4 regions of the Streptomyces sp. NPDC093071 genome follow, and region 1 is predicted to be linked to each of the others. Evidence: riboswitches for the same ligand, from Rfam matches in the RefSeq annotation. Region 1 holds a riboswitch; each other region holds the start of a gene.
What was found. A riboswitch is a leader RNA that binds a small molecule or an ion and turns the genes downstream of it on or off. The one in region 1 is predicted to bind cyclic di-AMP.

Region 1 (7,240 bases):
CCGCACCCGTCACCGGCGAGGAGCGCGGGGAAGGCAAGTTCCCCAAGGGCCTGGTGCTCCGTCTCTTCGCCTACCTGATCGCCGGTCACCTCTTCGCCGGCTTCCTCTACCTGCTCTTCGCGATGGGCGCCAAGTAGGACCCCGGGAGGCGTCGCGCCTCCTACGCCTCGGTGACCAGGCGCTCCCGCAGCCGCTCGCGGGTCTCCGGGGACAGCTTCAGACCCCCGGAGAAGTAGGCGTCCACCGAGCCCCAGGTCGTCTCGATCGTCTCGAAGGCCGCCAGCAGGTACTCCGCCCGTGCGTCGAAGAGCGGGCTCAGCAGCTCCATCACCTCGGGCCCCATGGCGTCCGGGGCGGTGGAGCTGCGGCGCACCTTGTAGCGGCGGTGCGGCTCGTTCGACTTCACGTAGTCCGCCTCGATCGCCGTCCGCTCGACCCCGACGGCGAGCAGGGTGATCGCGACGGCGAGCCCGGCCCGGTCCTTGCCCGCCGCGCAGTGCATCAGGGCCGGGACGCTCTCCTCCGCCATGGAGTGCAGGATCCGGCTGTGCTCCGCCGTCCGCTCGACCACCATCCGCCGGTACGAATCGGACATTCGGGCCGCGGCCTTGCCCTCGCCGAGGATCTCCCGCAGCTGCGCGGTGTTGCCGTCGCGCACCAGCTTCCAGAACTCCTTGCCGTCGGCCGGGTCGTTGAGGGGTATGTTCACGTTCCGTACGCCGGGCAGCTCGACGTCCGGGCCCTCGATCCGCCGGTCGGCCTCGTTGCGGAAGTCGAAGACCGTGTGCAGCCCGAGGCCGGCGAGGAAGGCGGCGTCGCTCTCGGTCGCGTGGGCGAGGTGGCCGCTGCGGAAGAGCCGGCCGGGGCGGACCGCCCGCCCGTCCGTCGTCGGCAGGCCGCCCACGTCCCGGAAGTTGCGGACCTCCGCCAGCTCGGGCTCGGCGGCTTCGATGGGCGGGACCTGCGGCAGCTGCTGCGTCACGGATGCTCCTGGAGAGTCGGCGTTCGGGTGCCCGACGAGAAATCGGTTCCTGGGGCAATCATCCAGACGGGAAGGACCCGGCGCATCCCCTCGGACGGGAATGGGCAATCTGTCCGAATTGGCACGTTGGATATAACGCGCCCTGTTTACGGATGAGATGGGTTTCGGCGCGTGAGCAGGGTCATAGAAGTGACGGATCGTGGCCGGAGGTCCGCCGCAATCCCCTTACGGGAAAAGGGAGTCGAAGGACCGTCATCCACGGAGGGTGACCGGAATCCCGGGGGAACGATCTAGGGCGGAATGCCGGGACAAAACAGCGGCTTGTTCGCGCCGACCCCGCTCGTCTAGCGTCACGGTCAATCCGGACGGACCGCCTAATCCTGCCACCGCCCGGAATTCCACCCATCCCATGCGTGGCAGGAGCGGGGGACCCAGGAAGTACGCCGGTCCCGCGATGCAGGACGGCTCGGGGTGAAGCCGCGCGAGAGCGCGGCCGGACATCTCCAGTCCGAACCCGACAGCTCACCTCGCAGGCGCCGGAGAGGATTCGCCATGCCCGCGAAGGGTAAGCACCGCCGTCCCAAGAGCAACCCCCTCACCCGCGGATTCGCCGCCGCCGGTACGGGAGGCGCCGTCGTCGCCCTCCCGCTCCTCGGCGCCACCGGGGCCCACGCCGCCGAGCAGGCCGCCCCGGCCACCGCCTCCGTCCAGTCCGCCGTCACCGCGCACGCCGTCGCGGCGAAGGCCGCCCCGGCGAAGCCCGCCGCGACGACCGGCCCCCGGACGTACTCCGTCGTCCCCGGCGACTACCTGTCGAAGATCGCCGCCGACCACCACCTGGAGGGCGGCTGGCAGAAGGTGTACGAGGACAACCGCCGGACCATCGGCGCGGACCCCTCCCTCATCCTGCCCGGCATGAAGCTCACCATCGGTGCCAAGGGCTCCGCCCCCGCCGGCCCGAAGAGCGCGCCCGGCGCCCAGGAGTCCGGCAAGAACGGCGATGACGCCCCCCGCGCCTCCCGCGGCGAGAGCCGCCGCGCCGCCGCTCCGGCCACCACCGCCGCCCCGAAGGCCGCCGAGAGCTCCACCGGCTCCACCGCCTCCTCGTCCGGCTGGGTCGCCCCCGTCACCGGCGGCTTCTCCACCCCGTACCGCGCCTCCGGCTCCATGTGGTCCTCCGGCTACCACACCGGCGTCGACTTCATCGCCTCCTCCGGCACCACCGTCCGCGCCGTCGGCGCCGGCACGGTCGTCTCCGCCGGCTGGAGCGGCTCGTACGGCAACGAGGTCGTCATCCAGCACGCGGACGGCAACTACTCGCAGTACGCCCACCTCTCCTCCCTCTCGGTCTCGGCCGGGCAGAGCGTCAGCGGCGGGCAGCAGATCGGCCTCTCCGGTTCCACCGGCAACTCCACCGGCCCGCACCTGCACTTCGAGATCCGCACCACGCCGAACTACGGCTCGGACGTCGACCCGCTGGCCTACCTGCGCCAGCACGGCGTCTCCGTCTGACGCACCGCAGGGGACACCCTTTCCGACGGCCCGGCACATTCCGTGCCGGGCCGTCGGCCTATTCCGACTTGGGCGAATCTTTATCGGTGGCATATGTCACCCGTCGTCAACCCCTCCTTACGGTCGCGTAGGTCACACGCGAAAGGGAAGGATGTGCCCCCGTGGCAGACGATTCGAGATCAAGAGACAAGAACGCATTCGGGTCGTACGCGGCGATCGGTGACAGCTTCACCGAGGGCGTCGGAGACCCCGGCCCCGACGGGACGTACGTCGGCTGGGCGGACCGCTTCGCGGTCCTGCTCGCCGACCAGCTGCCGGAGCACGACGCCTTCCGCTACGCCAACCTGGCCGTACGCGGGCGCCTCCTCGACCAGATCGTGGCGGAACAGGTCCCCCGGGCGAAGGAACTCGCCCCCGACCTGGTGACCTTCTGCGCGGGCGGCAACGACATCATCCGTCCCGGCACCGACCCGGACGACGTCGCCGAGCGCTTCGAGCGCGCCGTCGCCGAACTCACCTCCGCCGTCGGGACCGTCATGGTGACCACCGGCTTCGACACCCGCGACGTCCCCGTGCTCCGGCACCTGCGCGGCAAGATCGCCACCTACACCGCGCACGTCCGGGCCATCGCGGACCGCCACGGCTGCCCGGTCCTCGACCTGTGGTCGCTGAAGTCCGTCCAGGACCGGCGGGCCTGGGACGGCGACCGGCTGCACCTCTCGCCCGAGGGACACACCCGGGTCGCCCTGCGCGCCGCCCAGGTCCTCGGCCTGCCGGTGCCCGCCGACCCCGACCAGGCGTGGCCGCCGGTCCCGCCGCGCGGCTCCCTGGAGGTCCGCCGCGACAACATCCAGTGGGCGCGGGAGTACCTCGTCCCCTGGATCGGGCGCCGGCTGCGCGGCGAGAGCTCCGGGGACCACGTCGAGGCCAAGCGCCCCGACCTGATGCCCCTCGGGGACCTCATGCCCCTGTAGCGGGCGGCGCGGCGGGGATCCGCTCCAGGACCCCGCCCGCGAACACGTCGTACAGCGGCAGCGTCTCCAGGTGGACGTAGCCGATGTGGCAGTCGCAGACGGCGAGGGGGCAGGCGCGGGGACGCAGGGCGGCGCGGTACGAACCGTCGTACAGGTTCCCCAGCTCGGCCTTGACGAAGTGGCAGCGCCGCACCGTCCCCCCGCCGTCCACCGAGATCACCGACTCGCCGGTGCGGCAGGGCAGCCCCGCCGAGCGGTGCGGATGCCGGCTGTACGGGAAGAGCGGGTCGAGCTCCGTCCACCCGTCGGCCTCCTCGTCGGTGTACGCGTGCCCCTCCGCCGCGTTCACCCACAGGTACACGTGCGGCGGCAGCGCGTCCCGCAGCCGCCGGGCGTGCTCCCGGTGCTCGGGGAGCCCCACCACGCCGACGCTGAACCGGACCCCCCGCCCCGCCAGGTCGTGGCACTTGGCGAGGAAGCGCTCGTACGGCGTCTGCCCCGGGTGGTACGTGCACCACAGCGCCACGGCCTCCGGGTCCACCTCCGCCAGCCAGTCGGTCCGGCAGCTCAGATTGGTCTGGATCGCCACCCGCTCGACGTGCGGCAGCCGGGAGAGGTCGACCAGCGCCCGCCGGTACCAGGAGCGCACCAGCCCCTCGCCCCACGGCGTGAACAGGATCCGCAGCCGGTCCCCGGTCTGCGCGGCGGCCCACCCGGTGAACCGCTCCAGCGCCTCCCGGTCCGCGCGCAGCCGCTCGCGGCTGTCCCGGCGCTTGGCGAAGGGGCAGTACGGACAGTCGTAGTCGCAGGAGGACAGCGGCCCCCGGTAGAGCAGAGTGAGGTCCACGGCCGCCCCCTACTTCGGCTCGTACGCGGCCATCGCGGCCCGCACCCCGGGGGAGAACAGCTCGGGACCCAGCCCGTCCGAGTGCGCCAGGCCCTCCGGCGAGAGCCGCAGCAGCCCCTCCGGCGCCTCCCCGTCCAGCCAGCCGAGCGCCTCGAACAGCCCCAGCTCGTCGGGGAAGTCCGCGAACGGCGAGGACCCGAACCGCTCCTCGTACCCGGCGACCGGCATCCCCTCCGCCTGGAGCAGCGACTGCAGCAGATGGCGCCGCCGCGCCTCCCCGGCGTCCACCCACCGGCCGACCCGGGCGCGCGAGAAGTCGCGGGTCTCCGTGTAGGCGTCGATGATCGAGCGGATCTCCCGCATGTCGACGGCGTAGTCGAAGGAGTAGTGCAGGGCCGAGGTGTACGAACGGGCCCCGCAGCCCAGGCCGATCATCCCGTCCGTCTGGCACGCGTGGTCGTCCGGACCGAGCGGCGCCGCGTCCCGCCGCCGGAACATCCGCATCGACACCTGCTCGTACCCGTGGGCCAGGAGGTGGTCCCGGCCGTGGCGGTAGAGCCGCAGCCGCCGCCCGTCCCACTCCCGGTCGTCCTCGGGGGGCGTCCGGCCCAGACCGGTCAGCGGCCGGACGTACAGCGGATACAGGTACAGCTCCTCCGGACGCCAGGCCAGGGCCGCGTCCAGCGAGCGGCGCCAGGACTCCTCGGTCTGCCCGTCGATCCCGTAGATCAGGTCGATGTTGAGCACGGGGACGCCGGTGTCCCGGATCCGGCCGAGCGCCGCCTCGACGTCCGCGCGGCGCTGCGGCCGGACCGCCGCCCTCGCCTCGGCCTCCACGAAGCTCTGCACCCCGATGCTCAGCCGGGTCGCGCCCCGCTCCGCGAGCACCGCGAGCCGGTCGGCGGTCGCGGTCGCGGGCGAGGTCTCCACGGACAGCGGCACCGCCCGCAGGTCCGCCCCCATGCGCTTCTCCGCGATGTCGCAGAGCCGCTCCAGCTCGGCGGCGGTGAGGAAGGTGGGCGTGCCGCCGCCGAACGCGGCCGTGGCGAACCGCACCGGCTCCCCGTCCCCGAGCGCCTCGCGCACGGCGGTCGCCTGCCGGTCGAGGGCGTCCAGATAGCGGGTGGTCAGCTCGCCGGGGGCGCCGATCCGGGTGAAGAGGTTGCAGAAGCCGCAGCGGACCTCGCAGAACGGCACGTGCGCGTAGAGCGAGAGCGCGTCCTTCGGCTCCCCGGCCCAGAGCGCGGCGAGCTCCGGGGGCTCGGACAGCTCCCGGTAGGCCGTCTTGTGCGGATAGGCGTAGACGTAGCTGCGGTACGGGCGGGGGGCGGCGACAGGGGTGCTCACGCGGCGGCCTCCCCGGGCGTGGTCGGTGGTGCTCACGCGGCGGCCTCCCCGTCGGGACCCGGCAGGACGAACTGCGCGTACGGCACCGTCCACACGACCTCGTGGCCGAGCCGGTGACCGGTGAAGCCGTCCTCCCCGTACGCGGTGCCGTGGTCGGAGCAGACGATCGCGAAACAGGGGCGGCGGGAGCCCATCGCGGCGAAGAGCCGCCCGATGTGCCGGTCGACGTACTCCAGGGCCGCCGCGTGCGTCTCCCGGGAGTCGCCCGCCTCGCGGGTCGCCCCCGGCAGGTGGAACCAGTTGGGCTGGTGCAGCGCGGACACGTTGACGAAGAGGAAGAGCCGCTCCTCGCGGGGGAGCCCGGCCACGACCTCCTCGGCGCGCTCGACCTGGGACTCGAACGAGGTCGGGGACGCGACGCCGAAGGAGGGCTCCCAGTGGCTCTCCCGGAAGAGCCCGGGGAGCACGGTGCCGAGCGGCGGCCGCCCGTTGAAGAACCCCACCCCGCCGACGCAGACCGTCCGGTAGCCCTCGGCCGCGAGGGCGGAGACGAAGTCGGGGGTGTCGTGGACCCAGGTGCCGTCGGCGGTCGACTCGCTGCCCGCGAACCGGGCCGCGAACAGCCGGGGGTGGGGGCCCTGCGCGGCCGGGGTCGGCAGGAAGCCGGCGAAGATCGCCTGGTGGGAGGCGTAGGTGAAGCTTCCCGGCGCGTGCCGCCGCTCCCAGAAGCCGCCGGGCAGGTGCCGGGCCAGGTGCGGGATGCGGCCCCCGGCCGCCAGCTCGGCGGCCACGTCGTACCGGAGCGTGTCGAGGGTGACCAGGAGCAGGTCGTGGCTGCCGACGATCGCGTTCATGTCGGGCTGGTTCACGCGGTGCTCGTTCCTGTGGTGCGGGTGGTGCCCGTGAGGTGAGGTGTACGGGGGAACAGCGCGGCCACCTGGGCCGCGTAGGTGTCCAGGCCCTCGGCCCCGCCGCCGGACAGGCCCGTGAGCCGGGGCAGCAGGTCGCCGAAGGCGTTGACCTCGCCCACGGCGAAGCGGCGCCAGCCGGACGCGGGCAGCAGGTCGACGCCCACGCACCGGGTGCCGGGGAACGCGGCGGCGGCCCGCTCGCACACCTCCAGCGCGTCCGTCCACCGCCCGCCGGCGGCGGTGATCGCGGCCCGGGCCGCGTCCAGGTCGCCCCGGGCCCCGCCCAGGTGCAGATTGGTCAGGGGGGAGCGGCTGGTGCGGAGCACCGCGTGGGTGGCCCGCCCGTCGATCACCACCACCCGCAGGTCGGCGGCCCGCCCGTCCTGGACGGCCTTCGGCAGCCACCGCTCGACGTGCAGGCCGTCGGGGGCCAGGGCGTCCACGATCGCGGCGACCTCGCGCTCGCTCGTGTAGCGCCGTACCCGCAGGGAGTTGAAGAGCCGCCCGGCCGGATCGCGCTCCACCGAGGTGGTGGCCCGGACCCGGCCCGCGCCGGTCGTCTCCACCGCGAGCACCCCCGAGGCGGAGGAGCCGTGCGCGAGCTTCACGAACACCCGGCGCATCCCCGCCCCGGCCGTCAGCGCCCGGACGTCCGCCCAGCCGCGCA
Region 2 (7,240 bases), on a different contig from region 1:
GCCTTCGTCAACACCGTCTCCTTCGGGGTGTACGCGGACGTGGTCCAGCACCCCGAGTACCGCGACGCGAAGGCCGGCACCGCCCTCGACGCCCTGCCCGACCTGCTCCAGGGCGGCGAGGGCGACCGCGTCGACGCGGTCGTCGACGGCACCCTGGTCGACGCCCAGCAGGCACTCCTGGTCAGCAACAACCCGTACGCCACGCCCGATCCGCTCAGTGCCGACCCCGCCCGAAGACCCCGTCTCGACGGGGGCGAACTCGGGGTGATCGGCGTCCGGGTGGAGGGGGCGTTCCAGGCCGCCGAGCTGGCGGTACGGGGGACCCAGGCGGCCGCCCTGAACGTCCTGACGGCCCGTAGGGTCGAGGTCACCTGCGACAGCGGTGACGGCCCCATCTCCGTCGCCGTCGACGGCGAGGCCCTGACGCTGCCCACCCCGGTCGTCTGCACCCTCCGCCCGCGCGCCCTGCGGGTCCTGGTGCCCCGCGACCGGCCGGGCACGGCGCCCCCGAGGCCGCCCCTCGACTGGCGGCGCATCAGCGAACTCGCCTTCCACACCCACCCGCATCACCGACCTCCGAGGAGCGGCGCATGACCCACGACACGCCCACCATGACCGCCGAGGCGGTCCTGCACGATCTCCGCGCCGTCGACGGTGCCGTGTACGCCGCCGTGGCCGCCACCCCCACGCCCACCCTGGACACGGCCCTCCGCCGGCTCTCCAGGACGGCCGACCACTCCAAGATCTCCCTCTCCGTCGCGGCCGTGCTCGCCCTCTTCCCGGGCCGTCCGCGCCGGGCCGCGCTCGCCGGGGTCGGGGCGATCGCGGTGGCCTCGGCCACGGCGAACCTGCTGGGCAAGCGGCTCGTCCGCAGACCGAGGCCGGACCGGGAGGCGGCCCGGGTGGTGGCGGGCCGGCACGTCCCCATGCCCGACTCGGCCTCGTTCCCCTCGGGGCACACGGCGTCGGCGGTCGCCTTCGCCACCGCCGTGGGGGTGGTGCTGCCCGCCGCCGCCGTGCCCCTCGGGGTCCTGGCGTCGACGGTGGGGTACTCCCGCGTCCACACCGGCGTGCACTATCCGGGCGACGTCGCCGCGGGCGCCGTCCTGGGCGTCGCCAGCGCCGCCGTCTCCCTGACGGCCGGAGCCTCCCTGGCCCGCCGCCGGCAGCGCCGGGGATAGCGCGAAGGGGGGTTCAGGGTTCCGCACGGGACAGTTCCTCCTCGGTGAGGCCGAGCGTCGCGAGGCGTTCCGGGTCCGCCAGGACGTGGAGCGCGACGATCCGGTCCCCGGCGATGGTGAACACCATGAGGGCGGCCGGGCGGCCGTCGACGACCGACAGGACCGCGGGCTCGCCGTTGGCCACGACCCGCAGCGCCGCCTTCCGGAACCTGGAGTACGCGAGGGCCTGCGAGACGACGGCCCGGGCGCCCCGCACCACCCGGGAGGTGGCGGCCATGAGCCGGCCGCCGTCCGCGCGCAGCACCACGTCGGGGTCGAGGACCGCGAGCAGGCTCTCGAAGTCGCCGCCGTTCGCGGCGGTGAGGAAGGCGTCCGCGATCTCCCGCCGGCGCCGAGGGTCCGGGGCGGGGCCCGGGGAGACGTCCCGCACCCGGCGGCGGGCGCGGCTGGCGAGCTGGCGGGTCGCGGCCGGGCTGCGGTCCACGACCTCGGCGAGCTCGTCGAAGGGGACGGCGAACATGTCGTGCAGGACGAACGCGAGCCGTTCGGCCGGTGACAGGGTCTCCAGGACGACGAGGAGTGCGAGGCCGACGGACTCGGTGAGCTCGGCCGCGCGCTCCGGGTCGGTGGCGTCGGGGGCGCCGACGCCACCGCTGGTGCCGGTGGCGGCGGCGGTACTCACGGTGTCCCCGACGCGGACCACCGGGTCGGGGACGTAGTACTCCAGCGGGGACTCGCGGCGCGAGCCGCGCGAGCGCAGCATGTCCAGGCAGACGCGGCCGACGACGGTGGTCAGCCAGGCGCTGAGGTTCCGCACCGCGTCGGCGTCGGCGCGGTGGAGCTTGAGCCAGGTCTCCTGGACGGCGTCCTCGGCCTCGCTCAGCGAGCCCAGCATCCGGTACGCCACCGCCCGCAGCCGGCCTCGGTCTGCGTCGAAGCGCCGGGCCAGGAGTTCCTCGTCGCCGTGCACGCCCGCCTCGCCGTGCACGCCCGCGTCCCCCTCCGCGTCCACCGTCCTGTCTTCCCCTTCGCGTCCCGTCATGTCTCCATGACGGATTGGGTCCCATGAATGTGACGAGGGAGGCCGGTCGGAGTTCCGGAACGTGAGATCCCCGCCGCTCGGCCGTGAACGCACGGGAATCCCCGGCCGGAGTCCCCGACCGCCGGGGTTCTCTACTTCAGCCCGGTGTCCTCCGGTCCTAACTTGATCACCATGACGACGACACCGCAGGTCAACCCCGTACTCCGCACCCCGCCGGCCTCTCCCGCCGTCGCTGCCGCGTACTTCTCCGCGAGCCTCGCCTTCCACGCCGACGTCTCCGACGTGGCCTCGGTCCTCGCCGCCGCGGCGGCCGGGGGCGCCGACCCCGGGTTCGTCCTGGTCGACACGCGGTCCACGGCCGCCTGGGACCAGGGGCACGTGCCCGGCGCCGTTCACCTGCCGACCGCGCTGATCCCCGAGCGGGCCGAGGAGCTGCTCGACCGTTCCGTGCCGGTCGTCACGTACTGCTGGGGTCCCGGCTGCAACGGCGCCACCCGGGCCGCGCTCGCCCTCGCGGAGCGGGGCTTCCCGGTCAAGGAGATGCTCGGCGGCTTCGAGTACTGGGTGAGGGAGGGCTTCGCGTACGAGACGTGGGAAGGGCCCGCGGAGAAGGCCGCGGACCCCCTGACGGCCCCGGTCGGCACCGACGACTGCGGTTGCTGACGGAAACCGATTTCAGGATCGCCCCGGTCATGCCGTAGAGTCATGTTTACCGACGCGGGGTGGAGCAGCTCGGTAGCTCGCTGGGCTCATAACCCAGAGGTCGCAGGTTCAAATCCTGTCCCCGCTACTCAGTAGCGAACGAAGGCCCGGATCCTCTTGGATCCGGGCCTTCGTCGTTCCCGCCCGGATGCGCGCGATTCCGTTTGACCTTGACGCGACGTCAAGATCTAGCGTTCTCGGCATGGAGTGGTCGATCCAGGAGATCGCCAAGAAGGCCGGCACCACCAGCCGCACCCTCCGGCACTACGGGGAGCGCGGACTGCTGGAGCCGAGCCGGATCGGCGCGAACGGTTACCGGTACTACGACCAGGCGGCGCTCGTGCGGCTGCAGCGGATCCTGCTGCTGCGCGAGCTGGGGCTCTCGCTGGCCGCCATCGCCGAGGTCCTCGCGGGTCAGCGGGACACCTCCGTCGCCCTGCGCGCCCACCTCGCCCTCCTGGAGCAGGAGCGCGAGCGCATCGGACGCCAGATCGCGTCGGTGCGGACCACCCTCCACAAGACCGAGAACGGAGAGGAACTCATGGCGGACGAGATGTTCGACGGCTTCGACCACACGCGGTACGAGGAGGAGGTCACCCACCGCTGGGGCCGCGACGCGTACGAGCAGGGCGACCGGTGGTGGCGCTCGCTGGACGATGTGCAGAAGCGGGCGTTCATGGAGGAGCAGGCCGGGATCGCCCGCGACTTCGGGAAGGCGGCGCGGGACGGCCTGGCCGCGGACAGCGACGAGGTGCAGGCGCTCGCGCGGCGCCAGGTCGCCTGGCTGTCGACCACCACGGCGCCGACCAAGGAGTACGTGATCGGCCTCGGCCGGATGTACGTCGACGACCCCCGCTTCACCAAGAACTACGACAGGTACGGCGAGGGCACCGCGATTCTCGTCCGGGACGCGATGGCGATCTACGCCGAACGCAACATGTAGCCCCGGCCCCCGGCCCCCCGGCACCCGCTCCCGGCCCCGGCCCCCCGGGCCCTCGCCCCTAGCCCCCTCAGCCACCCCCGACCCCCGCCCCGTCCACCAGTCGGCCGTGCGGAGTCGCCGTTCGCCCGGGTGGCGGCCACCCTGGAAGGGCGCGGTACGGGGCCGCGGCCGGGCGGACCGGGCAGGAGAGAACAGGTGGGGCACCCCCTAGGAGCGGTGGGCCGAGGAAGGCGGGGCGGTGAGGGCCGTCCCCCGTACAACCGTGCCCGCTGGTTCCTCCGGACGCTGCCGCCGCTGATCATCCTGGGCGGTGTCCTCTTCGACGTGTCGACCCCCGCCCCGTACACCGCCTCGCCGATGCTCGCCGCCGCCCCGCTGGTCGCCGCGCCCTTCTTCCCCCTGATCACGACGCTCCTCACCGGGATCGCCGCCGTCCTCGCCTCGGTCGGGCTCTACCTCTTCAGCGACGACGTCACCCGGGCCCCGGCCGTCGCCGAGACCCTCACCGTGTTCACCGTCTCCGTGCTCGCCCTGCTCATCAACCGGGTGGTGCGCCGCAGCGGCGAACGGCTCGCCTCGGCGCGGGTGATCGCGGAGACCGCGCAGAAGGCGGTGCTGCCGACGCCCGCCGAGCGGATCGGCGGGCTCCGGTGCGCGGCCCGCTACGAGGCGGCGCAGGCGGACGCGTTCATCGGCGGCGACCTCTTCGCCGTGCAGGACACCCCGTACGGGGTGCGGCTCGTGGTCGGGGACGTACGGGGCAAGGGCCTGGACGCGGTCGAGGCCGTGGCCGTCGTCATCGGCGCCTTCCGGGAGGCGGCCGAGCAGGAGCGGACCCTGGAGGGCGTGGCGCGGCGGCTCGAACGGGCGCTGGACCGGGAGGGCACCCGCCGGGACAGCCTCGACGCCGTCGAGGGGTTCACCACCGCCGTCCTGGCCGAGGTCCCGCGCTCCGACGGCAGCGGGACCTTCGACGGCTTCGTACGGGTGGTCAACCGGGGGCACCCGTCCCCGCTGATGCTGTACGGCGACGGGCGGGTCGAGACGGTCGACCCGAGCCGGCCGGCGCTGCCCCTCGGCATGGGGGACCTGGCGTCGTGGCCGGACCGCGCCGAGGCCCGGCCGTACCCGCCGGGCACGACGCTGCTCTTCTACACCGACGGCCTCTCGGAGGCGCGGGACGCGTGGGGCGTCTTCTACGACCCGGCGGAGCGGCTGGCCGGGCGGATCTTCCCCGGTCCCGAGGAGGTGCTCGACGCGCTCGTGGACGACGTACGGCTCCACACGGGCGGCGGGGCGACGGACGACATGGCGCTGCTCGCACTGAGCCGCCCGGCGGCGGGGCAGCCCGAGCGGCGCCGGACGATGCCGGTGGTGCCGCCCGGCGGACCCCGTCACCGGCCGTCGGGCGGGCTCCGTCACCGGCTCCCCGGAGGATTCGGTCGGCGGCCGTCCGACGGCCCCGGTCACCAGGGGTAGTCGAGAGGTCTCCCTCCGATAACAATTGATGAACCGTCAGATTGCGGGGGTTTTGCGGCTCCGGGATCCGGCCTTGCTGAAGGGGGGTCAAGTCGGACCAATCCCTACCAATTCAATGAATGATCAAGGGGGACGGCTTGGAATCGGGACCCCCTGTCTATTAACGTTCGATAACGCAGCGCGGTCGTCCCAGCCGTCGCAAGAGACGGCACCGTGCGCACGCGCCGAATCCCGCAAGGGAACCGGGGAACCACCATTTGGGGTGAATCGAGCCCTTCGCACCCGTGCGACCGGGCCCGTAGGAGACCTTCCTGCTCCGAACCCGTCAGCTAACCCGGTAGGCGAGAAGGAAGGAAAGGAGCGCGCCTCCGTGGCGTCCAACACCCCTGCCCCCGAAGCCCCGTTCGATGCCTTCGGCGGCGGTGCGGCCCCCTCCGCCCCGGACACCGAGTGGAACCCCACCGAGGATTCCCTCCGCGCCCAGAACCGCTCCGGCGGCCGGCACCGGGTCGTCAAGCAGCGCTCCAACTTCGCCCGCTCCTCCACCGTCCTCGGCGTCGGCGTCATCGCGGCCGTCGGCGCGGGCGGCCTCGCCACCGCGCAGGAGAAGCCCCCGGTCGCGATATCGCTCCCGGACCTCCCCGACCTCAACCTGCCCGACGCCCACGACCTCCCCGGCGTCGGCGCGCTCCTGCCCGCGCAGGAAGAGCGGGAGACGGTCCCCGCGGACCGCGCCAACCCGAACCCGCTGACCTCCGCCACGTACACCACCGAGGCCGAGGACCGGGCCTCGCGGTCCGGGCAGGTCACGCGCGCGAGCCTGTCGACCGTGGACGCCCCGAGCACCGCCGACGCGGGCGAGGCCCTGCGCGCCCGCATCCTCCAGCAGGCCGAGCAGCAGCAGGCCTCCGCCGACGCCGCCGAGAAGGCCGCGGCGGAGAAGGCGGCCGCCGAGAAGGCCGCCGCCGAGGCGCAGGCCAAGGCCGACGCCGCCGAGAAGGCCGCGGCCGAGGCCAAGGCGAAGGCCGAAGCGGAGGCCAAGGCCAAGGCGGAGGCGGAAGCCAGGGCGAAGGCCGAGGCCGAGCGCCTCGCCAAGCTCGCCGCGAGCTACTCGATGCCCCTCTCCTCGTACTCCCTCACCGCCACCTACATGCAGTCCGGCTCGATGTGGTCCTCCGGCTACCACACGGGCCTCGACTTCGCCGCCCCCACCGGCACCCCGCTCAAGGCGGTCCACGGCGCCACGGTCAAGTCGGCGGGCTGGTCCGGCTCCTACGGCTACCGGATCGTCCTGGAGCTGGAGGACGGCACCGAGGTCTGGTACTGCCACCTCTCCTCCATGACGGTCTCCGCGGGCCAGACCGTGGGCACCGGCGAGACGATCGGCCGCGTCGGCGCCACCGGCAACGTCTCCGGCGCCCACCTCCACCTGGAGGTCCACCCCGGCGGCGGCGACGGCGTCGACCCGGCGGCCTGGCTGCGCTCCAAGGGCCTGACCGTCTGATCCCTTCCGCGCCCGCGCGGAATGCTCCATCCGCGCGGAATACGCCCGGCGGCGGGGACCGTTGTCCACCCCATGACTTCTCTCCGTACGCTGGGCACGTCCGATCTGCACGTCTTCCCGCTGGCCCTCGGCGGCAACGTCTTCGGCTGGACCGCCGACGAGGCGCAGTCCTTCGCCGTCCTCGACGCCTACGCCGCCGCGGGCGGCAACTTCGTCGACTCCGCCGACGTCTACTCGGTGTGGGCCGAGGGCAACGAGGGCGGCGAGTCCGAGACCGTCATCGGCCGCTGGCTCGCCTCCCGGGGCAACCGCGACGACGTCGTCGTCGCCACCAAGGTCGGCTCCCACCCCCGCTTCAAGGGGCTCTCCGCCCCCACGATCAAGGCCGC
Region 3 (7,240 bases), 730 kb from region 1:
CCGGACGCGCCGTTGACCAGGAGGTTCGGATAGGCGGCGGGCAGCGCCACCGGCTCCCGCTCCTGGCCGTCGTAGTTCGGCGAGAAGTCGACCGTGTCCTCTTCGATGGACTCGGTCATGAGCAGCGCGGCCGGGGCCATCCGCGACTCGGTGTACCGCATGGCGGCCGGCGGGTCGTCGTTCCCGAGGGAGCCGAAGTTGCCGTGGCCGTCGACGAGGGGGAGGCGCATGGAGAAGGGCTGTGCCATGCGGACCATCGCGTCGTAGATCGACGCGTCGCCGTGCGGGTGCAGCTTGCCCATCACCTCGCCGACGACCCGGGCGCACTTCACGAAGCCGCGGTCGGGACGCAGCCCCATCTCGTTCATCTGGTAGACGATGCGGCGCTGGACGGGCTTCATCCCGTCGCGGGCGTCCGGGAGCGCGCGCGAGTAGATCACCGAGTACGCGTACTCGAGGAAGGAGCCCTGCATCTCGTCGACGACGTCGATGTCGAGGATCCTCTCCTCGTACGCGTCGTCCGGCGGCGGTGTCTTCGTGCTGCGGCGGGCCATCGCGGCTGCGGCTCCTTCACCAACAAGGTTGATCTGACGCGGACCATTGTGGACCGTGCCACCGACAACGCCGACCGCGACCCGGAAGAGGGACATCTCGAAGGGGCGGGAACTTCGCCAGGTGTCGGCGCGCTTGCATACAGTGGCAGGACTTTTTCACATCGCGATCGAAGGGACGTACATGCCCATGGGTCACACGGCCACGGCCGAGGCCGGCTCCGGCGGCCTGACAGCGACCGAGCACCGGTTGGCGAACGGCCTGCGCGTGGTGCTCTCGGAGGACCACCTGACCCCGGTCGCCGCGGTCTGCCTCTGGTACGACGTCGGCTCGCGCCACGAGGTCCGGGGCCGCACGGGGCTCGCCCACCTCTTCGAGCACCTGATGTTCCAGGGCTCGAAGCAGGTCCACGGCAACGGGCACTTCGAGCTGGTGCAGGGCGCGGGCGGCTCGCTCAACGGCACGACGAGCTTCGAGCGCACCAACTACTTCGAGACCATGCCCACGCACCAGCTGGAGCTCGCGCTCTGGCTGGAGGCCGACCGCATGGGCTCGCTGCTCGCCGCCCTGGACGACGAGTCCATGGAGAACCAGCGGGACGTCGTCAAGAACGAGCGCCGCCAGCGCTACGACAACGTGCCGTACGGCACGGCCTTCGAGCGGCTGACCGCCCTCGCCTACCCGGAGGGCCACCCGTACCACCACACGCCCATCGGCTCCATGGCCGACCTGGACGCGGCGACCCTGGAGGACGCGCGGGAGTTCTTCCGCACGTACTACGCCCCGAACAACGCGGTGCTGTCTGTCGTCGGCGACATCGACCCGGAGCAGACCCTCGCCTGGATCGAGAAGTACTTCGGCTCCATCCCCGGCCACGACGGCAAGCCCGCGCCGCGCTCCGGCGAGCTGCCCGACGTCATCGGCGAGCAGTTGCGCGAGGTCGTCGAGGAGGAGGTCCCGGCGCGCGCCCTCATGGCCGCCTACCGGCTCCCGCACGACGGCACGCGCGCGTGTGACGCCGCCGACCTGGCCCTGACGGTCCTGGGCGGCGGGGAGTCCTCCCGGCTGCACAACCGTCTGGTCCGCCGGGACCGCACGGCCGTCGCCGCCGGCTTCGGCCTGCTGCGGCTCGCCGGGGCGCCCTCGCTCGGCTGGCTGGACGTCAAGACGTCCGGCGGCGTCGAGGTCCCGGAGATCGAGGCGGCCGTCGACGAGGAGCTCGCCCGCTTCGCCGCCGAGGGCCCCACGGCCGAGGAGATGGAGCGCGCGCAGGCCCAGCTGGAGCGCGAGTGGCTGGACCGGCTCGGCACCGTCGCGGGCCGCGCGGACGAACTGTGCCGGTTCGCCGTGCTGTTCGGTGACCCGCAGCTCGCCCTCACCGCCGTCGACCGCGTCCTCGACATCACCGCCGAGGAGGTCCGGGAGGCCGCCGCGGCCCGGCTGCGCCCGGACAACCGCGCGGTCCTGGTCTACGAGCCGGTGGCCACCGAACAGAGCGAGAGCGACGAGGAAGAGGGGGCGGACCGGTGACCGACACTGCCGCGTCTTTGACGAGCATGGACTTCCACCCGCAGCCGGCGCCGGGCACCGCCCGCCCCTGGGCCTTCCCGGCCCCCGACCGCGGCACCCTGGAGAACGGCCTGACCGTCCTCACCAGTCACCGCCCCGGCCAGCAGGTCGTGGCCGTGGAGGTCTTCCTGCCGGCCCCGCTGGACGCCGAGCCCGCCGGTCTCGACGGCGTGGCCACCATCATGGCCCGCGCCCTCTCCGAGGGCACCGACCGGCACGGCGCCGAGGAGTTCGCGGCCGAGCTGGAGCGCTGCGGCGCCACCCTCGACGCGCACGCCGACCACCCGGGCGTACGGGTCTCCCTGGAGGTCCCGGTCTCCCGGCTGCCCAAGGCGCTCGGACTGCTCTCCGAGGCCCTGATCGCCCCGGCGTTCCTGGACACCGAGGTCGAGCGCCTGGTGCGCAACCGCCTGGACGAGATCCCGCACGAGACGGCCAGCCCGGCCCGGCGCGCCGCCAAGCAGCTCTCCAAGGAGCTGTTCCCGGCCGACTCCCGGATGTCCCGGCCGCGCCAGGGCACCGAGGAGACCGTCGGGGCGATCGACGCCGCCGCGGTCCGCGCCTTCTACGAGGCGCACGTGCGGCCCGCCACGGCCACCGCCGTGGTCGTCGGCGACCTGACCGGGGTCGACCTGGAGAAGGTCCTCGCGGAGACGCTCGGCGCCTGGACCGGCGAGCCCGGCGAGCCGCTGCCGATGCCGCCGATCACCGCCGACGACACCGGCCGGGTCGTGATCGTGGACCGCCCCGGCGCCGTCCAGACCCAGCTGCTCATCGGCCGGATCGGCCCCGACCGGCACGCCCGCGTCTGGCCGGCCCAGGTCCTCGGCACGTACTGCCTCGGCGGGACCCTGACCTCGCGCCTGGACCGGGTCCTGCGCGAGGAGAAGGGCTACACGTACGGAGTGCGGGCCTTCGGGCAGGTGCTCCGCTCGGACGCCGAGGGGAACGGCGCCGCGATGCTCGCCATCAGCGGCTCCGTCGACACCCCCAACACGGGCCCGGCCCTGGACGACCTCTGGAAGGTGCTGCGCACCCTGGCCGCCGAGGGGCTCACGGACGCCGAGCGGGAGACGGCCGTGCAGAACCTGGTGGGGGTGGCGCCGCTCAAGTACGAGACGGCCGCCTCCGTCGCCGGGACGCTCGCCGACCAGGTCGAGCAGCACCTCCCGGACGACTTCCAGGCCCAGCTGTACGCGCGCCTGGCCGAGACCGGCACCGTCGAGGCGACCGCGGCCGTGGTCAGCGCCTTCCCGGTGGACCGGCTCGTCACGGTCCTGGTGGGCGACGCGGCGCGGATCGCGGAGCCGGTGCGGGCGCTCGGGATCGGTGAAGTCACCGTCGTCAGCGGCTGATCGACCCCGTCCGGCCGGAGGCCCACCGCCACCGGCCGGGGCGGAAGGAGGACCCCGACGAGCCGTCACGTCGGGGTCCTCCGCGCACCCGGAGGAGAGGGGCCCCGGCGGGCCGACCGGTGAACCACCGGATGAATTGTCCGTATTGACGGCAAGGGTGATCATCTGCCCTGTGGCATGTCTTACAAAAGGCCGTGTTCGGTTGGTGATCGACTGGGGCTCCGCATAGCGTCGGTCCGGCTGTTCGCCAGTTGCACCCGCCGCGCCCGCGGCACCGGACAGTCATCGCCGAGTCCCCGTCAGGCGCGAGCCTGGGGAGCCGGGGACCCGCACGCAGTCCCTGGGGTGAATCGGACGCCTTCGTCCCGTACGGAGGGGCCCGTAGGAGACCTTCCTGCTCCGAACCCGTCAGCTAACCCGGTAGGCGAGAAGGAAGGAAAGGAACAACGTCTTCATGGCGTTCACCCGTGCCACCGGGAAGCATCGTGGGTCGAGCCGGATGGCGCGCCGCGGCGCGGGCATCGCCGGCGTGGCGACGCTCGCCACCACCGGCGTCATCGGAACCCTGGCCTCCCCGGCGCTCGCCGCCGACACGGACAACCGCTCCCCCGAGGACACCGGTCTCACCCAGGTGATCACCGAGGACTCCCTCGTCGACCGGCTCAACGCCCAGGCCGACGCCCAGGACCGGCAGGCCTTCGAGGCCGTCGTCGAGGAGAAGGCCAAGGCCGAGGCGAAGCGCAAGGCCGAGGCCCGCGCCAAGGAGATCCGCGAGGAGCGGGCCCGCGCCGCCCGCGAGGCCGAGCGCCGCCGCCTGAACTCCTTCCAGCTCCCCGTCGCCGGCTCGTACGTCTCCACCGGCTACCAGACCGGCGGCTCGCTCTGGTCCTCCGGCAGCCACTCCGGCGTCGACTTCCACGCCGCCTACGGCAGCCGGGTCGTCTCCGTCGGCTCCGGCACCGTCGTCGAGGCCGGCTGGGGCGGCGCGTACGGCAACAACATCGTGATCCGGATGAACGACGGCACGTACACCCAGTACGGTCACCTCTCCTCCATCGGGGTGTACGTCGGCCAGACCGTCGAGCCGGGCCAGCAGATCGGCGTCTCGGGCTCGACCGGCAACTCGACCGGCCCGCACCTCCACTTCGAGGCCCGTACGAGCGCCGACTACGGCTCGGACATCAACCCGGTCTCCTACCTCCGCGCCCGCGGCGTCGCCGTCTGACCCGGCGTCCCGCGCGCCCCTGACCACCGGGGGCCCTCCGCGTCGCAAAAGCCCCGGCTCGTACTGAGCCGGGGCTTTTCGTCGGCCAAAATGCGGTCATGGATTCCATGGGGGCATCGGAAATTCCGGTGTGCTGCAATAGAGTCGCGGATCAGGCGCAGAACAGGCGCCGCTCGAATTGTCTCGCGCGGACCAAGGCGGAGGTCGGACACATGCGCATTCCCGCGCACTCGGTATGCACGGCGATCCGGGACGACATCGTCTCCGGCGTCTTCGAGCGGGGCAGCCGGCTGACCGAGGAGCAGCTCGCCCGCCGGTACGGGGTCTCCCGCGTCCCGGTCCGCGAGGCGCTGCGCACCCTGGAGTCCGAGGGCTTCGTCCTCACCCGCCGCCACGCGGGCGCGCACGTCGCCGAGCCCACCGAGCAGGAGGCGGCCGACCTGCTCGACATGCGGGCCCTGCTCGAACCGCTGGGGGCCGCGCGGGCCGCGCAGCGGCGCACCGACGCCCACCTCAAGGTGCTGCGCGGCCTGGTCAGGCTGGGCCAGGAGCGGGCCAGGCGCGGCCAGGGCGAGGACCTGCGCTCGCTCGGCGGCTGGTTCCACGAGACGCTCGCGCAAGCCTCCGGCAGCCCGCCGCTGACGGCGCTGCTCACCCAGCTGCGGCACAAGATCGCCTGGATGTATGCGGTCGAGCAGCCCGAGCGGCCGGTGGAGGCCTGGGCGGAGCACGGCGCGATCGTGGACGCCGTGGCGCGCGGCGACGCCGAGCGGGCCAGAGCCCTCACCGTGCTGCACGCGGAGCGCTCGATGTCGCTGCACCGGCTCAAGCGGCCGGAGCGCGGGCGTGTGAGGGTTTCGCAACACGTCGTCAACACGACGAGCGGTCGGAATTAACACGCGCACCGTATACAAAGAATAGGAATTCTGCGGGGTCTTTTTGTGCTGCCCGGAAATCGGGGCGCCGGGAAATCCGGCCGTCCGGAAATCGGGGCCGCCGGGGCGGGGGAGTGGAAAAGCGAAAGGCCGCGACGGCCGGAATTCCGGCGGCCACGGCCTTTCGGCGTACGGGGGACGCGAGGGGTCAGACGGTCTCGGGGAGCTCGTCCAGGCCCTCGGCGACCAGCTTCGCGAGGCGGTCCAGGGCGGCCTCGGCGCCGTCGGCGTCCGACGCGAGGACGATCTCCTCGCCGCCCTGCGCGCCCAGGCCGAGCACCGCGAGCATGGAGGCGGCGTTCACCGGGGTGCCGTCGGACTTGGCGATCGTCACCGGAACGCCGGAAGCCGTGGCGGCACGGACGAAGATGGACGCGGGGCGGGCGTGCAGGCCCTCGGCCCAGCCGACGTTGACGCGGCGCTCAGCCATGGTGTTGCCCTTCAAGTCTCAAGCGGGTTGTCTAGACCAGTCTCTCACGGGATGCGAGGTGCTCACACCGACCTTCGGCCCGGACCGGACCGCCTTTCGGCTCCCCCCACCTTGCAACGCGCACCCCCGCCGCGCGACCGGTGCCCCACGCGCGCCGCGGCCGGAGGGGGCGTCTCGCCGGCCGGGCCGGATCGGCGGGACACCCCCTAGGCTGGCCCCATGCAGAGCGCGTCGGAGCAGTCGGAAGCGGCGGAACCGCCGGAGCACGCCTACCCCGACCACTGGGAGGCGGACGTGGTGCTCCGCGACGGCGGCACCGCGCGGATCAGACCCATCACCGCCGACGACGCCGACCGGCTCGTCAGCTTCTACGAGCAGGTCTCGGACGAGTCGAAGTACTACCGCTTCTTCGCCCCCTACCCCCGCCTCTCCGCCAAGGACGTGCACCGCTTCACCCACCACGACTTCGTGAACCGGGTGGGGCTCGCGGTGACCGTCGGGGGCGAGTTCATCGCCACCGTCCGCTACGACCGCATCGACGACCGCGGACTGCCCGCCTCCGCCCCGGCCGACGAGGCCGAGGTCGCCTTCCTCGTCCAGGACGCGCACCAGGGGAGGGGCGTCGCCTCCGCCCTCCTCGAACACATCGCGGCGGTCGCCCGCGAGCGGGGCATCCGGCGCTTCGCCGCCGAGGTGCTCCCCGCCAACACCAAGATGATCAAGGTCTTCACCGACGCGGGCTACACCCAGAAGCGCAGCTTCGAGGACGGCTCCGTACGGCTCCACCTCGACCTCGAACCCACCGACCGGTCCCTCGCCGTCCAGCGCGCCCGCGAGCAGCGTGCCGAGGCCCGCTCCGTGCAGCGCCTGCTCACCCCCGCCTCCGTCGCCGTCGTCGGCGCCGGCCGCGCGCCCGGCGGCGTCGGCCGGACCGTCCTGCGCAACCTCCTCGGCGCGGGCTTCACCGGACGCGTGTACGCGGTGAACGCGGCGCTCCCCGAAACCGGCGACGGCGGTCCGGCCGAGCTCGACGGGGTCCCCGCGTACCGCTCCGTCGCCGCCATCGGCGAACCCGTGGACCTCGCGGTCGTCGCCGTTCCCGCCGAACGGGTGCCGGAGGCCGTCGCGGACTGCGGCGCACACGGGGTCCGGGGCCTCGTCGTGCTCTCCGCCG
Region 4 (7,240 bases), on a different contig from region 1:
TCGAGACCACGGTCAACCTGATCGGGAACGGTCTGTACGCGCTGCTCCGCGATCCCGTACAGAGGGGACTCCTCCAGACCTCCCTCGCCGCCGGGGAGACCGGCCTCCTGGAGACCGGGATCGAGGAGCTGCTGCGGTACGACGGGCCCGTGGAGATGGCGACCTGGCGGTACGCGACGCGGGCCCTGACCATCGGCGGGCAGGAGATCCCGGCGGGCGACCCGGTGCTCGTGGTGCTCGCCGCCGCCGACCGCGACCCGGAGCGGTTCGACGGGCCCGACGTGCTCGACCTCGCCCGGCGCGACAACCAGCACCTCGGCTACGGCCACGGCATCCACTACTGCCTCGGCGCGCCCCTCGCCCGCCTCGAAGGACAGACGGCGCTCGCCACCCTCCTGACCCGTCTGCCGGACCTGCGGCTCGCCGCCGATCCGGCCGAACTCCGGTGGCGCGGCGGGCTCATCATGCGCGGTTTGCGCACGCTTCCGGTGGAGTTCTCCCCTTCCGTACCCCTCTCGCACACTAACGGACCGTCAGAAATGTGATCTTCATGTGATCGAGTGGCCATCGACTTGTGACGGACGTTCGAATGCCGCTACGTTTCGCCGCAGTCTCAGCCGTCACGCGAAAGGCGTACCTATGCGTTCCGGGAACGGACGACACCGTCGCCCCCGTCAGGCCCCCGCCATCGTCGTCGCCGCGGGCGTGACCGGATCCGCCATGGCGCTGCCCCTGCTCGCCACCGGATCCGCGTCCGCCGCCGACGCCGCCACGTGGGACCGCGTCGCCGAGTGCGAGTCCGGCGGTCAGTGGAGCGCCAACTTCGGAAACGGGATGTACGGCGGCCTCCAGCTCACCCAGGGCGACTGGGAGCGGCACGGCGGCCTGGCGTACGCGCCCAGCCCCGACCTGGCCAGCCGCGCCCAGCAGATCGCGGTGGCCGAGAAGGCCCTCGCCAAGGGCAGCGACGCCTGGGCCACCTGCGCCCCGATCGCCGGTCTGACGAACGACGGGAAGCCCACCGGGGTGGACCCGGGTCCGGCCACCGCCCCGGCGCCCTCCGTGGCGCCCGTCCCCGAGTCGAGCTGGAACTCCGGCTCGCCGGCCGCCTCCGCGACCACGCCGTCCACCGGGACGCCGAAGGCCTCCGTCCCGACGACCGCTCCGGCCACCCCGTCCGCGCCGGCCGGATCGACGGCTCCCGCCACCCCGGCGGACCCGACCGCGCCGACCGCCCCCGCCACGCCGTCCGCGCCGTCCGGATCGACCGGGACGGCGGACCCGGCGGACCCGACGCTCCCGTCCGACCCGTCCGACCCGACGGTCCCGGTCGCCCCCGACGGCTCCGTGGCGCCCGTGACGCCCGGTGTCCCGGGCGACGAGGGGTCGTCGACCGAGCCCGGTACGGGCAAGCACCGGGGCGATGCCGCCCCGGATGAAACCGACAAGCCGGACAGCTCCACCGAATCCGGTAGACATGCCTCGGGCAAGGACAAGCTTTCCGAAGAGCCTGACTCGACCCCGATTGCTGACGAAGCGAAGAATTCGGACGCAACGGACAGCCAGGGCTCTTCGGGTGAATACGTCGTGCGTCCGGGTGACAGCCTTTCGGACATCGCCCAGGCGAACGAACTGCCCGGAGGGTGGACCGCCCTCTATGACGCCAACAAGCGGACCGTGGGCACCGATCCGGACCTCATCCTCCCTGGTCAGAACCTCGACCTGACGAAGGGTTCGGTCCCGGCGGAGGGGTAGTTCGACGGCTTATGTCCGGTTCCGGGCGAGTGAGACATGGGTCTCTTTGCCCCAACTGGCCCACAGCGCCCGCAAACTCCGCTTCCGTCACTCCTCACCTGCGCAAACAGTCCCCTCCGAAGGGCAAGAAGAGGCGAAATTCGTCGTATGAGCCTCTTTGAACTTCGGAGGGTTCTGTGTCTACGGTCGTCACCGCTCGCCACCGCGGGCCCCGTCGACCGAAACGCCGAATCCTGCCGTCGGCCGATGGGAACAGTCGTCGCGCAAGCGCCGTAGGCAGGAGCGGGGGACCCAAGGTAAGTGCCGGCCCCGGCCGTCGAGACGGACGGCCGACGACCGGCTTGGGGTGAAGCCGCGTGCTAGGACACGCGGCCGGGCAACTCTTCGGCCCGAACCCGACAGCTCACCTCGCAGGCGTCGGTGAGGAGAATCCCCATGCTGTTTTCCGTCAAGGGCAAACACCGCCGTCCCTCCAAGGCCACCCAGCTCGCCGCGCTCGTCGGCGTCACCGGCATCGCCGTCGCCGCCCCGTTGATGACCGCGGGCACCGCCTCGGCCGCCACGTCCTCCGAGTGGGACCGCGTCGCCCAGTGCGAGTCCGGCGGCAACTGGTCCATCAGCACCGGCAACGGCTACTACGGCGGCCTGCAGTTCTCGGCCTCCACCTGGGCCGCGTACGGCGGCACCGCCTACGCCTCCACCGCCGACCAGGCGTCGAAGTCCCAGCAGATCGCCATCGCCGAGAAGGTCCTCGCGGGCCAGGGCAAGGGCGCCTGGCCGAGCTGCGGCGTGGGCCTCTCCGGCGCCTCGTACGACGGCGGCGCCGCCGAGAGCGCTCCGCAGCAGGAGCAGCCGAAGCAGGAGCGGAAGGCCGAGCAGCCGACCACCCGCAGCGAGCAGCGCCAGGCCCCGAAGAAGGAGCGCCAGGCCGCCCCCGAGGCCGCCAAGAAGACCGTCACCACCCCGACCGGCAAGACGGTCAAGAAGGGCGACGGCGAGTACAAGGTCGTGGCCGGCGACACCCTCAGCAAGATCGCCGACGCCCAGGGCGTCAAGGGCGGCTGGGCCCAGCTCTTCGAGCTGAACAAGGACGTCGTCGAGAACGCCGACCTGATCTACCCGGGCCAGCAGCTCCACCTGAAGTGAGCCCGGCGGGTCGCGTGAGTCCGGCGGCTCACGCGCCCCCGACGACCCTCCCGCGGTGACCACCCCGGTCCGGTGCGCGCTTCCCCGTGCGCGCCGGACCGGGGTTCCCCTTATTGAGAGGGCTGTGCATTGCGGGTATCGAGGGGGCTCCGGAGCCCCTCCGCGACCCACTTGATGGTTACCGCCCAGTAGATCTGGGGCCCTTCGCCCCGTTGTGCGTGCCCTTGGGTCCTTTTTCGTCCCAGGGGGCGGGCGCCCGGCCGGTCGGAGCCTCCGGGGCGGTTAGGCTCTTGTCGCAAGGCCGAGCGACCCAGCACAGGCCCTGCGTCACATCCAGCGTCACATCCCAGAAGGAGATGCTCGTGCCGTCCATCGACGTCGTCGTAGCCCGGGAAATCCTGGACTCCCGAGGCAACCCCACGGTCGAGGTCGAGGTCGGCCTCGACGACGGCAGCACCGGCCGTGCTGCCGTTCCGTCCGGCGCCTCCACCGGTGCGTTCGAGGCCCTGGAGCTTCGCGACGGTGACCCGAACCGTTACCAGGGCAAGGGTGTCGAGAAGGCCGTCCTCGCCGTCATCGAGCAGATCGGCCCGGAGCTCGTCGGCTACGACGCCACCGAGCAGCGCCTGATCGACCAGGCCATGTTCGACCTGGACGCCACCCCGGACAAGTCCTCGCTCGGCGCCAACGCCATCCTCGGCGTCTCCCTCGCCGTCGCGCACGCCGCCTCCGAGGCCAGCGACCTCCCGCTCTTCCGCTACCTGGGCGGCCCGAACGCGCACCTGCTGCCCGTTCCGATGATGAACATCCTCAACGGTGGGTCGCACGCCGACTCCAACGTCGACATCCAGGAGTTCATGATCGCCCCGATCGGCGCGGAGTCCTTCTCCGAGGCCCTCCGCTGGGGCACCGAGGTCTACCACACCCTCAAGTCCGTCCTGAAGTCCAAGGGCCTCTCCACCGGCCTCGGCGACGAGGGCGGCTTCGCCCCGAACCTCGGCTCCAACCGCGAGGCGCTCGACCTCATCCTCGAGGCGATCAAGCAGGCCGGCTACGTGCCCGGCAAGGACATCGCGCTCGCGCTCGACGTCGCCGCCTCCGAGTTCTACAAGGACGGCAAGTACGAGTTCGAGGGCAAGGCCCGCTCGGCCGCCGAGATGACCGAGTACTACGAGGAGCTCGTCGCCGCGTACCCGCTGGTCTCCATCGAGGACCCGCTGTTCGAGGACGACTGGGCCGGCTGGAACGTCATCACCGAGAAGCTCGGCGAGAAGGTCCAGCTCGTCGGCGACGACCTGTTCGTCACCAACCCGGAGCGCCTGGCCCGGGGCATCGAGGAGAAGTCCGCGAACGCCCTGCTCGTCAAGGTCAACCAGATCGGCTCGCTGACCGAGACCCTCGACGCCGTCGAGCTGGCCCAGCGCAGCGGCTTCAAGTGCATGATGTCCCACCGCTCCGGCGAGACCGAGGACGTCACCATCGCCGACCTGGCCGTCGCCACCAACTGCGGCCAGATCAAGACCGGCGCCCCGGCCCGCTCCGAGCGCGTCGCCAAGTACAACCAGCTGCTGCGCATCGAGGAGATCCTCGACGACGCCGCGGTGTACGCCGGCCGCAGCGCCTTCCCGCGGTTTCGCACTGCGAACTGATCGCCACGGCAAGGGCTGATCGAAGGCGGACACCCGCTCTCATCCGTACGTCCCCGCACTCGGTCCCGTACCGTGTGCGGGGACGTCCGCGTGAACAGGGGAGGCGACACGACATGGCCGTGAAGGACCGGGACCGGTTCTCGACCGCGACCCGGATCAGGCTGCTCGGCGAGCAGACCGCCGCCCGTGTCTACCGCTCCCAGACCCGCCGTCAGGCCCGCCGCTCCCGGCTCACCGGCCGCGCGGCCTTCCTCGCCCTCGTCGTCTGCTCTCTGGTCGTGGCCCTCGCCTATCCCATGCGCAGCTACGTCTCCCAGCAGGGCGAGATCGCCGAGCAGGAGCGCCGGGCCGCCGAGGCCGCCCGGCGGGTGCAGGAGCTGAGGGACGAGAAGGCCCGCCTCCAGGACCCGGCCTACGTCCGCCGCCTCGCCCGCGAGCACCTGCACTACGTGCTTCCCGGCGAGACCGGCTTCACCGTGAACGACCCCGGCGCGGAGCGGCGGCCCCGCGCCGATCAGGGCGCGGCGGACCGCCCCTGGTACGACAACCTCTGGGACGGCGTGGACAACGCCGACCGCCGCTGACCTCCCGTACGACCGACGACCTAGGCACCCAAGGCAGACATGCAAACGCCCCCTCCGCAGACCGAACGCACCGAGCCCACCGAGGCGGACGTCGCCGCCTTCGAGCTCCAGCTCGGACGGCCGCCCCGCGGCCTGCGCGCCATCGCGCACCGCTGCCCCTGCGGGCAGCCGGACGTCGTCGAGACGGCGCCCCGGCTCCCCGACGGCACGCCCTTCCCCACCACGTACTACCTGACCTGCCCCCGGGCGGCCTCGGCCATCGGCACCCTGGAGGCCAACGGGGTCATGAAGGAGATGCAGGCCCGGCTCGCCACCGACCCGGAGCTCGCCGACGCCTACCGGGCCGCGCACGAGGACTACCTCGCCCGCCGCGACGCCATCGAGGTCCTGGAGGGCTTCCCGAGCGCCGGCGGGATGCCGGACCGGGTCAAGTGCCTGCACGTCCTCGTCGGCCACTCGCTGGTCGCGGGCCCGGGCGTGAACCCGTTCGGCGACGAGGCCCTCGCGATGCTGCCGGAGTGGTGGGCCAAGGGCCCGTGCGTCACCCCGTGCGTGGTGCCGAAGGAGGAGGACGGCTGGACGGTCGAGGGCGACGAGAGCGGCCACTTCGCCTTCAAGCCGGTCGACGACGACGCCGCCGACGCTTCCGGTGAGGGGGAGGAGAAGTGACCCGGGTCGCCGGAATCGACTGCGGTACGAACTCCATCCGCCTCCTCGTCGCCGACGTGCACCCGGAGACGGGCGAGCTGGTCGAGCTGGACCGGCGGATGACCATCGTCCGGCTCGGCCAGGGCGTCGACCGGACGGGCCGGCTCGCCCCCGAGGCCCTGGAGCGGACCTTCGCCGCCTGCCGCGAGTACGCCGCCGTGATCCGGGAGCTGGGCGCCGAGCGGATCCGCTTCGTCGCCACCTCGGCCTCCCGCGACGCCGAGAACCGCGACGACTTCGTGCGCGGGGTCGTGGAGATCCTCGGCGTCGAGCCCGAGGTCATCACCGGCGACCAGGAGGCCGCGTTCTCCTTCGCCGGCGCCACCGGCGAGCTGCCCGGCACGGAGACGTACCTGGTCGTGGACATCGGCGGCGGCTCCACCGAGTTCGTCACCGGCACCGACCGCGTCCAGGCCGCCCGCTCGGTCGACATCGGCTGCGTCCGGCTCACCGAGCGGCACGTCCGCCACGACCCGCCGACCGCCGAGGAGGCCGAGGCGATCCGCGCCGACGTCCGGGCCGCGCTCGACCTGGCCGCCGGGGCCGTGCCGATCGACACGGCCGACGTCCTCGTCGGACTCGCCGGCTCCGTCACCACCGTCGCCGCCATCGCCCTCGGCCTCCCGGAGTACGACTCCGAGAAGGTCCACCACTCCCGGATCTCCGCCGAGCAGGTCGCCGAGGTCACCGACCGGCTCCTCGCCTCCACCCACGACGAGCGGGCCGCGATCCCCGTGATCCACCCCGGGCGGGTCGACGTGATCGTCGCCGGAGCCCTCGTCCTGAGGGAGATCGTCGAGCGCGTCGGGGCCCGCGAGGTGGTCGTCAGCGAGCACGACATCCTCGACGGGATCGCCCTGTCCGTCGCGTAGTCGGTCGCGCGGACCTCGATGGGAAGGCCCTATGCGTCGCATAGGGGGGCGCTATCGAGCCTTCCCGAGGGGTTCCGCCGGGAAAGTTCGTGAAGTTCTTCACAAGGAAAAGGGCCCTGAGGGAGTCCGAAGGGGGCCGTTGGGCCCTCCGAGGGGTGTCTCGGGGCCCTTTCGCAGGTGCGGAGGCCGATCCGCCCGGTGTTTCCATCGCGTGAACGGGGCCTCCGGTTCAGGGTTAACGGAGGCTCTCCGGTCCAGTTCACGGGGGGTGAACAACGTTCGCCACTGCACCCCGGTTCCTTTGCAGGAACATGACCTGGATCACGTGGGCGGCGGAGTGTAGCAGAGGTGTCCACCAACCTTGTGAAGGGGCGCACGAACGCACCCCCCGGACGGGGTGGATACTCGATGGCATGAGCACCACGGAGCGTCCCAGGATCCTCGTAGTAGGCGGCGGGTACGTAGGCCTGTACGCAGCTCGGCGCATCCTCAAGAAGATGCGCTACGCGGAGGCGACCGTCACGGT

Region 2: it holds a riboswitch for cyclic di-AMP, as region 1 does, so the genes downstream of both, ACIQD7_RS20835 (M23 family metallopeptidase) here and ACIQD7_RS01915 (peptidoglycan DD-metalloendopeptidase family protein) in region 1, are expected to answer to the same signal.
Region 3: it holds a riboswitch for cyclic di-AMP, as region 1 does, so the genes downstream of both, ACIQD7_RS05055 (M23 family metallopeptidase) here and ACIQD7_RS01915 (peptidoglycan DD-metalloendopeptidase family protein) in region 1, are expected to answer to the same signal.
Region 4: it holds a riboswitch for cyclic di-AMP, as region 1 does, so the genes downstream of both, ACIQD7_RS26510 (transglycosylase family protein) here and ACIQD7_RS01915 (peptidoglycan DD-metalloendopeptidase family protein) in region 1, are expected to answer to the same signal.

What each region holds. Positions count from the first base shown of each region.
Region 1 covers NZ_JBIVPH010000001.1:472,669-479,908, reverse strand. The annotation lists gene ACIQD7_RS01925 (DUF6126 family protein) at 1-137, shown strand, start outside; gene ACIQD7_RS01920 (tyrosine-protein phosphatase) at 161-982, opposite strand; cyclic di-AMP (ydaO/yuaA leader) riboswitch at 1,372-1,531, shown strand; gene ACIQD7_RS01915 (peptidoglycan DD-metalloendopeptidase family protein) at 1,535-2,494, shown strand; gene ACIQD7_RS01910 (SGNH/GDSL hydrolase family protein) at 2,656-3,468, shown strand; gene ACIQD7_RS01905 (STM4011 family radical SAM protein) at 3,455-4,315, opposite strand; gene ACIQD7_RS01900 (STM4012 family radical SAM protein) at 4,325-5,662, opposite strand; gene ACIQD7_RS01895 (STM4013/SEN3800 family hydrolase) at 5,695-6,516, opposite strand; gene ACIQD7_RS01890 (STM4014 family protein) at 6,528-7,240, opposite strand, start outside.
Region 2 covers NZ_JBIVPH010000005.1:21,844-29,083, reverse strand. The annotation lists gene ACIQD7_RS20870 (diacylglycerol/lipid kinase family protein) at 1-594, shown strand, start outside; gene ACIQD7_RS20865 (phosphatase PAP2 family protein) at 591-1,181, shown strand; gene ACIQD7_RS20860 (sigma-70 family RNA polymerase sigma factor) at 1,195-2,223, opposite strand; gene ACIQD7_RS20855 (rhodanese-like domain-containing protein) at 2,395-2,886, shown strand; tRNA gene ACIQD7_RS20850 (tRNA-Met) at 2,940-3,013, shown strand; gene ACIQD7_RS20845 (MerR family transcriptional regulator) at 3,128-3,868, shown strand; gene ACIQD7_RS20840 (PP2C family protein-serine/threonine phosphatase) at 4,064-5,347, shown strand; cyclic di-AMP (ydaO/yuaA leader) riboswitch at 5,560-5,706, shown strand; gene ACIQD7_RS20835 (M23 family metallopeptidase) at 5,718-6,851, shown strand; gene ACIQD7_RS20830 (aldo/keto reductase) at 6,924-7,240, shown strand, end outside.
Region 3 covers NZ_JBIVPH010000001.1:1,203,524-1,210,763, reverse strand. The annotation lists gene ACIQD7_RS05070 (DNA topoisomerase (ATP-hydrolyzing) subunit A) at 1-554, opposite strand, end outside; gene ACIQD7_RS05065 (M16 family metallopeptidase) at 736-2,082, shown strand; gene ACIQD7_RS05060 (M16 family metallopeptidase) at 2,109-3,476, shown strand; cyclic di-AMP (ydaO/yuaA leader) riboswitch at 3,753-3,918, shown strand; gene ACIQD7_RS05055 (M23 family metallopeptidase) at 3,931-4,701, shown strand; gene ACIQD7_RS05050 (GntR family transcriptional regulator) at 4,914-5,597, shown strand; gene ACIQD7_RS05045 (HPr family phosphocarrier protein) at 5,785-6,066, opposite strand; gene ACIQD7_RS05040 (GNAT family N-acetyltransferase) at 6,286-7,240, shown strand, end outside.
Region 4 covers NZ_JBIVPH010000008.1:160,542-167,781, forward strand. The annotation lists gene ACIQD7_RS26500 (cytochrome P450) at 1-545, shown strand, start outside; gene ACIQD7_RS26505 (transglycosylase family protein) at 706-1,755, shown strand; cyclic di-AMP (ydaO/yuaA leader) riboswitch at 1,970-2,187, shown strand; gene ACIQD7_RS26510 (transglycosylase family protein) at 2,191-2,901, shown strand; gene eno (phosphopyruvate hydratase) at 3,258-4,550, shown strand; gene ACIQD7_RS26520 (septum formation initiator family protein) at 4,664-5,134, shown strand; gene ACIQD7_RS26525 (DUF501 domain-containing protein) at 5,174-5,803, shown strand; gene ACIQD7_RS26530 (exopolyphosphatase) at 5,800-6,714, shown strand; gene ACIQD7_RS26535 (NAD(P)/FAD-dependent oxidoreductase) at 7,128-7,240, shown strand, end outside.